DNA from 2 places in the Paenibacillus nitricinens genome. Region 1 is predicted to be linked to the other one. Evidence: riboswitches for the same ligand, from Rfam matches in the RefSeq annotation. Region 1 holds a riboswitch; the other holds the start of a gene.
What was found. A riboswitch is a leader RNA that binds a small molecule or an ion and turns the genes downstream of it on or off. The one in region 1 is predicted to bind cyclic di-AMP.
Positions count from the first base shown of each region.

Region 1 (7,499 bases):
TGAGTGCTCGTCTAGAAAGAGACATGGTGTGTATGCTCTTATGTGATCCAGATACATAATTAATGCTTACTGCTGAGCCTTCTGTAACCTGATGGTCACGTCGTACCAGCACTACTGGCAAGCCGAGCTGCGCTGCCGTTGCATAGGCTAGCGGAATCCCTTTAGTTTCTACTGTCATCACCACATCGATTTCCGATCCATAAAAGGCCGTTGCGATGATCTTCCCCGCTTGCTCCATCAAAGATGGCAGTCCAAGCAGGTCCGACATATACAAGTAACCACCAGGCAGTATCCGATCTGTCTGTTCCAACTGCACACATAAACGTTTAACAAAAGAGAGCGCCATTTCTTTAGGCATCACAGGAATATAACGTACTCCACCTGCTGCACCGGCCAAGGTCTGAAGCTCACCAATGCCCTCACCTTCAAATACTTCTTTTATGATCGCCAAATCTTCACTGATGGAGGACTTAGCCGCTCCATACCGATCGGCAAATATAGACAGCGGCAGTAGGTCATGTGGCCGCTCAAGTAAAAACTGAGTCATGTCTACCAAACGTTGGCTTCTTTTTAATTTCTTCACGGAATGCTCCTCGCCAAAACCGAATATTTTATGAAAAATATATCACTTTTGTACGGGTTTACACAAGAGAAGCATACTAATTGAGTGATCTCACTGCATAGACTTCCTTGCAGAACCCACGCAGTCCATTATAAATTCTTGCTACTTTAGACTGCTTGGACACTAAACCGAATACAGTAGGTCCGCTGCCGGACATTAACACTCCGTCTGCTCCGAGCTTAACCATCGCCTCTTTGAGCTGCTGGACCTCTGGATGAAGCTTTAGGGTAACATCCTCAAGCACATTGCCTAAATGATTACATACGCCCCCAAAATCTCCAGCTTCGATCGCATCCTGCATCCTTCTAGCCGAAGGATGCACAGCTATATTATTGCTCCGAACACGTCCGTATACTTCCGCTGTCGATACATTGATAGGTGGCTTAGCCAAAACTACCCAGCATTGCGGAGGGTTCTTAATCGGCGTCAGCTTCTCGCCACGACCTGTTGCTAAGGCAGTACCACCTGTAACACAGAAAGGCACATCTGAGCCAAGCTCAGCGCCAAGCTCCTGCAGCTCCTGCGCAGGTATTCCTAGGCGCCACAGTCGGTTCAGGCCACGTAACGTAGCCGCTGCATCGCTGCTGCCGCCAGCCAGGCCAGCTGCAACCGGTATTCTTTTATCCAGATGGATATGTACACCACTCTTCACGTTATAACGCTCTTTAATAAGCCTAGCCGCTTGAAAGGCCAGGTTCTTCTCATCTAGAGGAATATAACCCGCTTGACTTGATATTATAATAGTATCCCTTGGCAGCTCAGACAGCTCTAAACGGTCTGCTAGATCTACCATGGTCATAATCATCTCCACCTCATGAAAACCGTCAGCACGCTTGTGCAGCACATCCAGCATCAAATTGATTTTAGCTGGTGCCTTCTCATACATTTTCAAGGCGTTCACCCACCTTCAGCTTTTCCCGTAAAAACAACTTAACATATTATATGAAAAACTTCTAATGAAGTCCAATAATAAAAGGGTGTCGCCAGTTGGACGCACCCTTTTTCGTTAAATAATTGTTCACACGCTAAAGATTAAGATTTCCGCGCGGCCTCTTCAGCGAGCTGAATCGCTCTTTTTACCATATTGCCGGCATCCTTCGCCCGTATTCCTCCCCAGCCTTCACGTTCCACAGTTTCGTAAAAACCAAGCTCCTTGGCTAACTCTGTCTTTAGTTCTTCCGACATCATGCCTCGTTTTCTGCGGCTCATTACGGAATTCCTCCCTTATGAAAGAAAATGATAAACCGATTGCTCAATTAGTATGCTTGCTAAGAACAAGGATCATTCACTGAATGTTTATCTGCAAATAAAAAACAGCCCCCAAAGGAAGCTGCCCGTGAAACATTAAGCTTTAATATACATAATCCGCATCTGCCCATCATCTTCACATACTGTAATTTCCACAGATTCAGTAAGGATATCGGCATAGCTATAGGAGACTCGCTTGAATGTTTGCTGCTCCTGATCCAGTTTGACAATAAATACAGAAGGGTACGTTTCTTCCAGGACACCGGTGCGTTCTACGGTTTTACGACGACCTCCGTTTGCACGCAACGTGATCTTATGACCGACGTGAGCTTCGAGACTGCGTTTGATTTCCAACAGCGCGTTATTAGCCATTGCCTGACGACCACCTCTTTTCTTGTCCATTATACAACTTCCCCAGGTGTTTGTCAAAGCAAATAAATAATTATAGATGATGAATATTTGGTTGTCAACGGAATTTTTTTGCGGAGAATCAGAGGCGAACTAATATCCTTGTTATCTGTAATAGGTTCAGCACAAAGCAAGAAAAATAACATTGTAGATTTTTAAAGATAACTACCATTTCACGCAAAAAAAGGGTTAAGCTCATCGCTCACCCTTTCTTCGCGTTACTCTATTCGGCCACTCCAAATTACCTATTAGCTTTGAAAAATATGATCAGTACATGTCGATTAAATTGCGGAAGGTGTCACTTTTAGTTCTGACAGGTTCTGCAGACGCGGCATCCCAATACGGAAGCTGCCACGGGTCTCAATACCGCCGATTCCCTGATTACCGCTAATGGTGTTGTTCAAAACCTCACTCAGATTCACCATATCCCTAATGGGCGTGAACGACGATTTTGCCGCTACATAAACTGGGTCTAAGGCATGGATCAATATCCGTCCAGGAGAACTGGCGAAATTGGCCCCTGCCCCCAGCAGTGCTTCAAAATGTGACTGACAAGCACCTGCAACAATCGTCAACGCATCAAAATTTCGCTCATAGTCCCTAGCCACCCTAATAGCAGCTACGAAGTTTTGCGAATTTTTATAGCCGCTCAGACTGTGAAGATCGTAAGTATGCTGTTGCTTCAGCACCCCGTCATGACCGGTAATCACCACAATGTCTGGACGCACGCGGGGCAGCAGCCGGTATAAAGTGTCAGCCATTGCGGACTCATGAACATGATGACCTTCAGCAGGGATCCGCAATTGTTCGTATAAGCTAAGGCTCTTATTCAAATACGCTGGATCGCCATCCAGATGCAGTACTTTCCCCGGTACTTCAAAATAAGCAGCTTCCTTAGGCGATGGAGCCCATGCGCCTTCTGATAGAGCGCTCCCGCTCCGCTGACTTTGCTCCTGTCGGTCTTTCCGCAGCTGTGTCAGTGATTCATTCGCTTTAATCTGTGCCTGCTGTCCTCGTTCCGTAATCCGGGTAGGAGGCACTTGAACCAAGTCATTCAGAGGAGAATCCGCCAACAGACGGAAATCTGTGCCTTTGATGACCGCTCTGTCCTGCACAATATGATCTACACGAAAAGTCAAATCTCCGCCATAAGATTTACGAACGACCAAGTCTCCTAAATTCATTACAACCACCACCTCTACCCCATCGTATGGGCAAAGGCCTCAGTTGGTTCATAACTAGCCGTGTTTTTAGCTTATACGATTCCAGCAGCCAACAGAACACCGCTCAATCGGGCGTATTCTTCTAGACTTAACGTTTCTCCACGACGGGTTGGTTCAATCCCAGCTTCTGCGAGTAAAGCCTCCAGACGCTCACGTCCCTCTTCAGGGAAGTAACGAGCCTTGAGATTGTTAGCAATCGTTTTGCGGCGCTGTGTGAAAGAAGCTTGGACGACCTCAAAGAAATGCTTCTCACTCTCAACTTCTACCGGTGGACGCTCTCTTACCTTTAGACGGATTACAGCGGACTCCACATTAGGTTGAGGAATGAATACTGTACGCGGCACAATGCAGACGAGCTCAGGCTCGCTGTAATACTGCACGGCAATGCTAAGGCTTCCGTATTCCTTCCCACCCGGAGAAGCAGCCATACGCTCCGCAACCTCTTTCTGAATCATTACAACGATGTTATCAAGTGGAAGCTTCTCTTCGAGCAGCTTCATCAGAATCGGAGTAGTTACATAATACGGCAGATTGGCAACTACGCTTACCTTGTTCACGGATGCAAAATCTTCTTTGAACAACTCCTGCAGATTTACATTCAGAACATCATCATTACGAACCTTAACATGCGGATAAGGGGAAAGTACGTCCCTTAAAATAGGAATCAATCTACGGTCGATCTCCACAGCGGTTACCGCTCCAGATGTTAGCGCCAAACGTTCTGTCAGCGCCCCAATGCCGGGACCGATCTCCAATGCCCCAGAGCCGCTATCTAGCCCGGCAGCGTCTACAATCTTGTCCAATATATTTTGATCGATCAAAAAATTCTGTCCTAAGCTCTTCTTGAACTTGAATCCATAACGTTGAATAATTTCTTTCGTCCGTTTTGGAGTTGAAATTTCCTCTCTACCACTCATGAAGTAATGCCCCCCTGATCAATTTGGGCGAGAGCTCCGGCAAATTCCTCCCGCGTAATTCCAAACATCGCCAGCCGCTTGTACAGCTGCTTGCCATTACAATATCCGATTCCAAGCAAATTACCAAGTGCCATACGTCTTTCAGCTGCCCGAGGGTGTACAAGCATTCCAGCGGCCATTAGATCTTCAAGTCCGATTAAAGCAGGTGCTCCTTCAAAAGAGGTATGTACATTCCGCAGCGCATGACGAATCGCCTCTGGAGAAGCGTTCTCCACACCGATATCTCCTTTGCGGGTTGCGTCCTTCTCCGGAATGAAGGCATGCTTGCAGCCCGGCACCTTTGCAGACACAATCTTGCGAATTCGTTCACCGGCGTGATCTGGGTCCGTAAGAATAATCACCCCTCTACGCTCCATAGCAAGCGCGATCTTCCCAATTACGGTCCGGTCTACAGCCGAGCCCCCAGTTTCAATCGTATCTGCTTCTACAGCGCGTTTAACAGCGACGGTATCACTCTTACCTTCGACGACAATTAGTTCCTTAATCATATCTCTGACTCCTTCCAAAAAAAGCAAAAAAGAAGAGGTTTCGCTCCTCTTCTTTTGGTTAAAGAATGTATAAGTGATGAGCGGTTGCTCTGCGATCAACGAAATGATCATCTGGCGTTCCTTAACGGTTATCATCACTATAGCTTATCAAAGAATAATTTGCAAAAGCTTCAGCCTAGTTTAACTCCGGCTTCACAGGTCCAATCACATAAATGGTTCGTGATTTACGACCGAAATTACGAACATGGCTCAGTGAATCGTAGTAGACATCTACTTTATTGCCCTTAATGGCGCCGCCAGTATCTTCTGCTCGGCGGAATCCAAGTCCCTCGATATATACCCACCAGCCAATAGGAATTACATTCGGGTCTACTGCAATTGTGCGACCTTCCGTTACGCGTGTTCCGGAAGCCGTTTTGGTACCTATACCTGCCTCTTCTGACGAATAGGCTGTCATGGAGACATTCTTAATCATCTTCTTGTACTCAAAGTCTACGCCAGCCTTGCTTGTGACGTTATTAGTCTTGGCGCTAACTTTAGCCGTTTTTGAAGTAGTGTTTGATTTGGAAGTTGTTGTAGTCTTAGCTACAGCCGGCTTAGGAAGTGCTTTGGTACCAACGGCAATAATCTTATCTTTCGTTACCGTTTGTACTTCCTTACCAATCATGCGCATAGAGGCCAGTTCTCCGTCTTGGTAGATCTTTTCAATATGCTGAATCATGACGCCTGGTTTGCCTGCCTGTGCCACTCTAACTGTTCCCACAGTAAGGGAGGGGTCTGCTGTCTTGATGACTCTGAAGGGTAAGTTAGTTGTTCGCTGTACGGTCTGTTTGTTGATGCGAACAATCTTAACCTCCATGTTTGCAGAAATGGTGGTGTCTAACGAAGGGAAAATCTTATCATGACCTTCTAGGGTAATGCCCATTTTCTCAATTGCTTTACCAATTGTATCCTCGGTCGTATATAACGTTTTTGTTGCTCCATCCGCAGTAAGACTAATTTTCTGCGCACGATTGATAACGACACGGTCACCGTCTTTTATTTCATCACTCAGACCTAAAGATAGTTCATCATGCGGCTGTAGCGAAATTTGCTCTTTCTCCAACACATCACCAAGAAGCGCTTCCCGCGTTTCAAGCGTCTGTGTTTGCCCGTCTATTACTAAAAATAATTGTTTGTTACTTTGACCGTGTACGTACAGCAGAATAAGTAACGCGATAGCGACTGAAATCACGCCTGCAAGTAAAAGCACGCGAGTATTTACTTGCTCCCACCGTAATGCGAAAGACCTGCTGGATGACTGCGAATCATGGGATACTTCTGGTTGGAATACGCCCATTCTCTCCATCCTCCTTACATAGCCCCGTCGTCAATTGTATATCATGAGGACTGAATTCCTTTGACGAAACTATTTGAGATTGTCACAGGACACGCACGTAATAACTTAGCGTCTCCTGCTCATGGATCGCCTGCTCGGCACAGCTACTCCCACCCCTGTTATATAACAGTATGTGGGTAACATTCTATTTATTCAAAAATAAAAAAGCCTAAAAAGAGTTCAACTGAGGACTCTTTCGTGGCTTCTCCAATATCAGAATAGAGAATGCTTATGCACGAGGTTGCCTCTCTTACTTGCGCTTACGGGGTTAGCTGTCGGGTTCGGACGAAAGAGAGACGCCCTATTTCAGGTCACCCGCTCATGGCGGTTGCCCTTAAATTCACCCCAAAGACCACGTGAAGAAATCAAATACTGTCCTACGGCACGTCTAAACCGTATTTTAAATACAGGCATGCGGCAGGTCAATATTGGTTCCCCCGTTCTCCATACGGAGACTCAGCGAGACGATCCATGAATATATGGCTGTCACTGTAACACAGCTCACATCACTGAAAAGATGATATCCTGTTTTGATGCATGTTGTAAAGGACGATTCAACCACGTTTAAGCAAAAATATGGTTAAAATATTGTAATATTCAGCCGTTTTTATATTAAAAAAGTTTAATATATCGGCCATTCTCTATTTTTCGCCTGTTTTTCTTCCGTTTTCACTCAATCCCAAATCGTTCCAGTGCGTTCGCATACGTTATATTAGCCAATTCTTCCCATGTTAACCCTTTAATTTCAGCTGCTGCCTCTGCTACCAGCTTCACATGAGCGCTCTCATTTCGCTTTCCGCGGAAGGGGTGCGGAGTCAAATATGGAGCATCGGTTTCAATCAATAATCGGTCTAGAGGGGTCTGCGCAAGTACTTCTTTTGGCACTCTTGCATTTTTGAACGTAATAGGTCCTCCAAAGGATAAATGAAAACCAAGATTCAAGCACATCTTAGCTGTTTCCCAGCTTCCTGAGAACGAGTGCATCACGCCTCCAACCTCATTTGCTTTTTCCTCCCGTAAAATCCGTACAACATCCTCATGGGCATCACGATCATGAATACAAATCGGCATATTCAGTTCGCGGGCTAGTCCAATTTGCTTGCGAAAAACTTCATGCTGCACATCCTTGGGAGAAGTATCCCAGTAATAATCCAG
Region 1 covers NZ_CP183948.1:41,492-48,990, reverse strand. The annotation lists gene purR (pur operon repressor) at 1-583, opposite strand, end outside; gene ispE (4-(cytidine 5'-diphospho)-2-C-methyl-D-erythritol kinase) at 660-1,514, opposite strand; gene ACN6KS_RS00215 (small, acid-soluble spore protein, alpha/beta type) at 1,655-1,831, opposite strand; gene veg (biofilm formation stimulator Veg) at 1,967-2,242, opposite strand; gene yabG (sporulation peptidase YabG) at 2,560-3,462, opposite strand; gene rsmA (16S rRNA (adenine(1518)-N(6)/adenine(1519)-N(6))-dimethyltransferase RsmA) at 3,534-4,418, opposite strand; gene rnmV (ribonuclease M5) at 4,415-4,966, opposite strand; gene ACN6KS_RS00190 (ubiquitin-like domain-containing protein) at 5,142-6,305, opposite strand; cyclic di-AMP (ydaO/yuaA leader) riboswitch at 6,587-6,816, opposite strand; gene ACN6KS_RS00185 (TatD family hydrolase) at 7,014-7,499, opposite strand, start outside.

Region 2 (7,499 bases), 3.2 Mb from region 1:
GCTAGTGAAGCTGGGGTAACGACTACACCATCCCTTTACATCAATGGAGTAATGATTGCGGATCCTTTTAACATTGAAGCGATTTCAAATGAAATTAACGACGCCGCAAAAGCTGTGGAGGCAAAGTGACAAAGTTCCTATCTTTTTGCAAGCGTAACTGCCTGTATCTGGCCTGGTTCGTCTCTTTAGTTGCTGTAGCTGGTAGCTTGTATTTGAGCGAAGTATTGAAATATGAACCTTGTAAGCTTTGCTGGTTCCAGCGAATTTTTATGTATCCTCAGTTATTCCTCTTGGGAATTGCGACGTTTCGAGGAGATAAAAGGATTATCCCATATGTACTTCCATTAAGCTTGATTGGTGGCAGTATCTCGATTTATCATTATGCGGAGCAGAAGATTCCTGCGTTAAGTAAAGTACTTCCTTGTACAATTGGTGTTCCTTGTAATAAGGATTACTTGAACTATTTCGGATTCATTACGATTCCTTTTCTTGCTTTAATCGCGTTTGCTTTAATAAGTATTTTACTTTGGTACGGACGCAAGGAAGAAGAAGTGATGGAATTAGAAACAGAAGAAAGTTTAGGATTTTGATTTTTCAACTTTGAAGGAAAGAAAAAATGTGAAAAGTGACTAAAAACACGACCCAGAGGGATAATTGAAGAGAATGAAAGAGAGCATCCAATTAGACGCTGTATTTGCGCTTTTTGGATGTTTTTTCATTCTTTTTTCATTTTTTTCAACGCTTTACTGCATACACTTTGTAGACTAATATTAGACCTTGTGAGAAGTTGAATATGCGCTGAATTTTCTTAGGAAAAACGGGGGAACCAAACTTGGCATATGTGCCAATGGGGTGAATCGGAATAGGTCGATTGGACTTGTACCGTAGGGCTAAACCACAGCCCGAATCCGCCAGCTAACCTCGTAAGCAAGGTGGGATAATGACCATGCATAGCATGCGGATCATTTCCGTATGCTATTTTTTGTGTCTGCATTTATGAAATCCACCAATGAAAACAGCGCGCGGAAATTCCGTTTCAGCTCCCAAAGAAAGGAACTGTATCCACCATGGTAAGCAAGGTAAAACGACTATTGATCGGGCGTCCGATGAAGTCGAACGAACTCGATCATGAAAAGTTATCCAAGGTTAAAGCACTGGCTGTCCTGTCTTCTGATGCGCTCTCGTCTGTAGCCTACGGAACGGAACAAATTCTGATTGTACTGGTGGCTGCCGGGTTTACTGCCATCTGGTATTCCCTGCCAATTGCATTAGCCGTATTGGGCCTGCTGGCCATCCTGATTTTATCCTATCGGCAGACGATCTACGCTTATCCGCAAGGAGGAGGAGCTTACATCGTTGCCAAGAGTAATCTTGGTGTTCCGACAGGGCTTTTAGCAGGAGGGTCTTTGTTAGTGGATTACATTCTGACCGTAGCTGTTAGTGCCTCGGCAGGGACAGATGCGATCACATCAGCGTTTCCAAGTCTTCATAATCACACGGTTCTTATTGCTGTATCCGTAATTATTCTTCTAACATTGATTAATCTTCGCGGAGTTACAGAATCGGCTTCATTTATCGCAATCCCAGTGTATTTGTTTGTGGTGTCGATTGTAGTTTTGATTATCTCCGGTGTTATTAAATATGCAGCAGGTGGCGTACATGCGAATGTCCCTGAAATAGGCAGCGCCGTCTCCAATGTTAGTTTGTTTCTACTATTAAAAGCCTTCAGTTCTGGTTGTTCGGCACTTACGGGTGTAGAGGCTGTATCTAATGCCATTCCAAACTTTAAAGCACCGGCTGAAAAGAATGCAGCCAAGACCTTAATGGTCATGGGGGTTATACTTGGATTTATGTTTACAGGTATCACATTACTGGCCTATTGGTACGGTATAGTGCCTGATGAAAAGGCAACGGTTGTTTCTCAGATCGCTGAATCGACCTTTGGTCGCGGAACTTTATATTTTTTCATTCAAGGGATTACAGCAGTCATTTTATTCTTAGCAGCTAATACAGCTTACTCAGCGTTCCCGCTGCTCGCCTTTATGTTTGCAAAAGATAAATATATGCCACATGCTTTTATGGTTCGTGGTGACCGTCTAGGTTTCTCAAATGGTATTATTTTTCTAGGTGTTCTGTCTGCTGTACTTGTAGCTGCATTTCACGGAAATACAGAAAGCTTGATTCCTCTTTATGCGGTAGGTGTCTTCATTCCGTTCACATTGTCCCAGCTTGGAATGATGGTTCATTGGTTTAAAACCAAACCAGCGGGATGGAAAAAAAGATTTGTTGTAAATACCATCGGTATGCTGACTACATTGACAATTACGCTTATTTTTATCATTACTAAGTTCTCAAGCGTATGGATGGCGTTCATTTTCTTACCTGCTGTAATGTTTGTGTTCCACCGCATTCACAAGCACTATTTGAACACAGCAGATCAGCTTCGTATATGTCCGGCTACGGATAAACCTTTAATTAAAGGAAGTACGGTTGTTGTCCCTGTTGCTGGTGTAACACGTGCTGTACTGCATTCCATCAGCTATGCCAAGTCTCTAACAGATAATGTAGTAGCCGTGTATGTTGGCTTTGATGAAGAGGACATTCAAAAGATGGAGCAACGGTGGGAGGAATGGAATCCGGGTGTACGCCTGATTGTACTTCGTTCCAGATATCGCAGTATTATTCGTCCGTTAGTGAAATTTATTGATACCGTGGAGTGGAAGACCGCAGCGACGGATCATATCACGATTCTGATTCCACAGTTTATAACTAAGCATTGGTGGCAAGCTGTACTTCATAATCAGACCAGCTTTTTAATCCGTTCGTATCTAATGAATTCAAAAGATGTTGTAGTTGCGACTGTCCCCTATCATTTGAATAAATAATGGATTATTAAGGAGAGGCTATATCCGGAACGTTCGGAATATAGTCTCTTTTGTATTTTTTTTGAAGGAAAATGCTGCAAATCAACAAAATTTTAAATTTATAGGTTGACACAGAGAATGAGAATCAATATCATTTAAAAGTGAGACAGAGGTAAACAACACCTTTGAATATCAAAGCAGGTATACATTAGGAGGGTTTTTAATGTTTTCGTTAAACAGAAAAAGATTTGGTAGCATGAAATTGACGATGATCGGACTAATAGTGATGACGCTATTCCTATCCGCTTGCGGTAATAATAATGCTGAAAGTTCATCCAATGCAGGAACGGAGCCTACAACAGCGCCTACTGCAGAAGCTACAGAAGCACCGGCAGCACCAAAAACGTTAACGGATGCGATGGGGCATGAAGTAACGATCCCTGCTAATCCTGGGCGTGTTCTGGGTTCTTATTTGGAAGATTCTTTGGTAACGCTGGGTGTGACTCCAGTAGCCCAATGGTCTGTGCCAAATGGCGTTCAGGATTATCTGGCTGCTGAATTGAAAGATGTCCCTACCATTAGCTACGATCTTCCATTGGAGGCAGTAACCAGCTTCGCTCCGGATCTGATTCTTATCCCATCGGAGTCTTCCGTACAGAATGGTATCTACGACCAATTGAATAAGATTGCACCGACTTATGTGATCGGGGATAAGCTAAATCAAGATTGGCGTAAATCGCTACTCAAGATTGGTGAAATTCTGAACAAAACCCCTGAAGCAGAGAAAGCCATTAAAGATTATGAAGACAAAGCGGCGGCTGCGAAAGAAAAGCTTAAAGGAGCTATTGGAGAAGAGTCCGTGGCGATTTTATGGCTGGTACAAAAAAACTTCTATATTGTAGACGAAACTCGCAGCAGTGGTGCTGTATTATATACAGACCTTGGTGTAAAGCTGCCTAACTTAGTAACAGAAATTCCTGTGGGTACAAGAGCTACTTGGAATCCAATTTCGCTGGAGAAGCTTTCTGAGCTGACTGCAGATCATATTATCCTTGTAAATAGTGATAAGACTGAGGGTTCGGAGATTCTGGACAGTGCCATTTGGAAAGGCATCCCGGCTGTAAAAGCTGGTAATGTGCATGAAATGAGCTCAACAAGCAGTTGGCTTTACAGTGGTGCGAACGCTGGTGGCAAAATCATTGACGATGTGTTAACAAGTCTTGTGAAATAAAAGTCGTAATTCACCATGAATGAGACTGCTCATTTGGGTGGGGAAGGGCGTGCAGATCAGTATCTTAGATACAAAGATCTGCACCATTTTTTTATAAACTACGCCCATATTACGGGAAAATCGCTCCTGCAATTGTACAACATTAATTTTTTTGCGATAATGAGAATGATTGTTGTTATCATATAGACTATTGTAACTATCGATTAAGGAGACGACTCATGGTTTCACCCTCAGATTTCGCACATCGTAATAAAAATGATACACAAAAAGCTATACATACCCGACCGGCAGCTGCGATGGGTATTCTAGTGATTGGACTCGCTGCCATTGCCTTTGGACTGGCACTTTCGGTCTCAGTGGGTGCGGCAGATATCAAGCTAGCTACGATATGGGAAGCAATATTTCATTTCAATCCAGATGTACAAAAACATCAGGTGATAAGAGAACTGCGATTTCCACGCGCGATAGCAGGTGCTTTGGTTGGGGCTTGCTTCGCAGTAGCAGGGGCAATCATGCAGGGAATGACAAGGAACCCACTTGCGGATTCAGGTCTGCTCGGCTTGAATGCGGGAGCGGGTGTAGCGCTTGCTATAGTATTTGCTTTTGCACCTTCGCTCTCCTTCACTACACTTATGTTGTTTTGTTTTATTGGTGCCGCAGTTGCTTCTTTTATCGTATTCGGAATTGGGTCGCTTTCCTTTAATGGCCTGACACCGTTGCGGTTGACACTTGCGGGCTCTGCTGTCAGCGCATTACTAGTTGCTGTTAGCCAGGGCATAGCGATTCTTTTTAACTTATCTCAGGATATAGCTTTTTGGTTAGCTGGTGGAATGGGAGGAGCTAGCTGGACTCAGATCAAAATCATTTTCCCTTGGGTGTTTGTGGCATTAATTGCAGCGATGATGTTATCGCGTTCCGTCACATTGCTCAGTTTAGGTAAGGAAGTGGCCGTTGGTCTGGGGCAGCGGACTCGATTAGTCCAGTTGGCATGTATGATTGTTGTAGTCGTTCTTGCCGGAAGTGCAGTATCCATGGTTGGCCCGATTGCTTTTATAGGACTAATTATTCCACATGTTACGCGTTATTTCGTGGGGGTAGATTATCGCTGGATTATTCCTTGCTCGGCAGTACTTGGGAGCTTATTGATTATCTTTGCGGATATCGCCGCTAGAATGATCAATGCACCTTATGAAACGCCGCTAGGCGCTTTAATTGCCATTATCGGGGTACCCTTCTTCATTTACTTGGCGAGTAAGCGGAAGGGGGAGCTGTAATGCACAGATTAACCCTTTCTCCATTTGAAAAAGAACGCCGCAAACGCGTGCTTACAGTATTATCGCTCCTAGCTATACTGATCGTCGTCATGTTTATTATCAGTATGAATACAGGGTTTATGCGCCTATCCCCATTGGAGGTATTACATACACTGCTGGGAGATGGAACACATCAGCAAAAGCTTATTTTATTTGATTTTAGATTACCTCGCATCGTAATTTCACTGTTGGTTGGAGCGGGCTTTGCAGTGTCAGGCTGTATCTTACAGAGTCTCGCACGAAATGCACTTGCTGAGCCGGCTACGCTGGGCATAAGTGCGGGTGCAGGTTTTGCGGTAATCATTTTCATCTCGTTTTTTCCGGCTACAACAGCAGCTCCGGTATTCGTCTTGCCGCTCTTAGCGCTTGGAGGGGCTAGCTTAACCGCCGCTTTAATCTATCTTCTCGCTTATCGGAAAGCAGATGGTCTATCTCCAACAAGGTTGATCCTTATCGGGATTGCGGTCGCTGCCGGAATTAATGCTTGCCAGCTTGTGTTGGTACTTCGGCTTGATCCTAATAATTATCAATTTGTAGCGACTTGGATCGCCGGTAAAATATGGGGTGGGGATTGGAGATTTGTCCTTGCTCTGTTACCTTGGATAGTGATTTTGTTACCGTTTGCCTTCTATAAAGCACGGATTCTTAATGTATTGAATCTAGGCGATCATACTTCACTAGGGCTTGGAATGAGAGTGGAGAAGGAGCGTATTCTTCTACTCATGACAGCAGTGGCGCTTGCCGGCTCCTGCGTTGCTGTAAGCGGAGGTATAGGCTTCGTTGGACTGATAGCACCACACTTGGCTCGCAGGCTCGTAGGGCCCCGTCATCAGGTATTATTGCCGGCTAGTGCGTTGACAGGGGCACTCCTTATGATTACTGCCGATACGATCGGCAGATGGGTATTACAACCTGCAGAAGTTCCCACGGGCATTGTGGTTGCAATTATTGGCGCACCTTACTTTTTATATTTACTCGCCAAATCAAAAGCGTGAGTATAGCTCCATACAACGTAGCGCGTGCTTACGAAGCGAAATTTATTATGTAGTTCATTCTAGGAGCATAGCTCCATAAAACTTATAAGGAGTTGTTATCATGTCAGAACGTTTGAATACAGAAGAATTAAGTATTGGGTATGCAGAGGCTACAATTGTTAAAGGATTGAACTTGACTATCCCTACGGGAAAAATCACTGCACTAGTGGGCGCTAACGGCTCCGGTAAATCTACAATCCTCAAAACGATGGCTCGGATCATGAAGCCTAAGAGCGGCAGTGTAATGCTAGACGGCAAATCAATCCATAACTTTTCAACGAAAGAGGTAGCTCGTCAACTTGCGATTTTACCGCAAAACCCAACAGCTCCAGACGGTCTAACGGTTTCTGAGCTTGTCAGCTACGGTCGTTTCCCCCATCAAAAAGGTTTCGGTACAATGACCGCAGAGGATCGCAACATTATCTCGAACGCAATCTCCGTTACGGGGATGGAACCATTCCATGATCGTCCAATTGACCGTCTATCGGGTGGACAACGTCAACGCGCTTGGATCGCTATGGCATTGGCACAAGAGACGGATATTTTGTTCTTAGACGAACCAACAACATTTCTAGATATGGCTCACCAGCTTGAAGTCCTACAGCTTCTGCAAAAGCTGAATGAGGAAGAAGGGCGTACCATTATCATGGTCGTGCATGATTTGAATCATGCTACTCGTTATGCGCAGCATATGGTAGCTATCAAGTCGGGGACTGTGATTAGTGAAGGATCACCTACTGAGGTTATGACCCCAAATGTATTGCGCGAAGTGTTTGGCATTGAAGCAGATATTGTTCCAGATCCACGTACGGGAGTGCCACTGTGCCTTCCTTACGAGCTTGCTGCCTATAAAGCGGTGTAATCATATTCGAGAATCATACAACGAACAGGCTCCCGTCATTGACAAGGGAGCCTGTTCGTTGTTACAGTTGGGGTTGCCTACAAATCCATGATACCACTACTAAAAATAGATTAAGGACCATCATTTATACATGGTTAAAGGAGCATGAAACATGAATATTGACAAAATTCAAAATGACCTAGAGCAGTTAATGAC
Region 2 covers NZ_CP183948.1:3,607,145-3,614,643, reverse strand. The annotation lists gene ACN6KS_RS15915 (DsbA family protein) at 1-129, shown strand, start outside; gene ACN6KS_RS15910 (disulfide oxidoreductase) at 126-590, shown strand; cyclic di-AMP (ydaO/yuaA leader) riboswitch at 787-944, shown strand; gene ACN6KS_RS15905 (APC family permease) at 1,068-2,885, shown strand; gene ACN6KS_RS15900 (ABC transporter substrate-binding protein) at 3,088-4,095, shown strand; gene ACN6KS_RS15895 (FecCD family ABC transporter permease) at 4,314-5,369, shown strand; gene ACN6KS_RS15890 (FecCD family ABC transporter permease) at 5,369-6,403, shown strand; gene ACN6KS_RS15885 (ABC transporter ATP-binding protein) at 6,504-7,304, shown strand; gene murB (UDP-N-acetylmuramate dehydrogenase) at 7,456-7,499, shown strand, end outside.
Region 2: linked by a shared signal. The riboswitch ahead of ACN6KS_RS15905 (APC family permease) and the one ahead of ACN6KS_RS00190 (ubiquitin-like domain-containing protein) in region 1 are both predicted to bind cyclic di-AMP.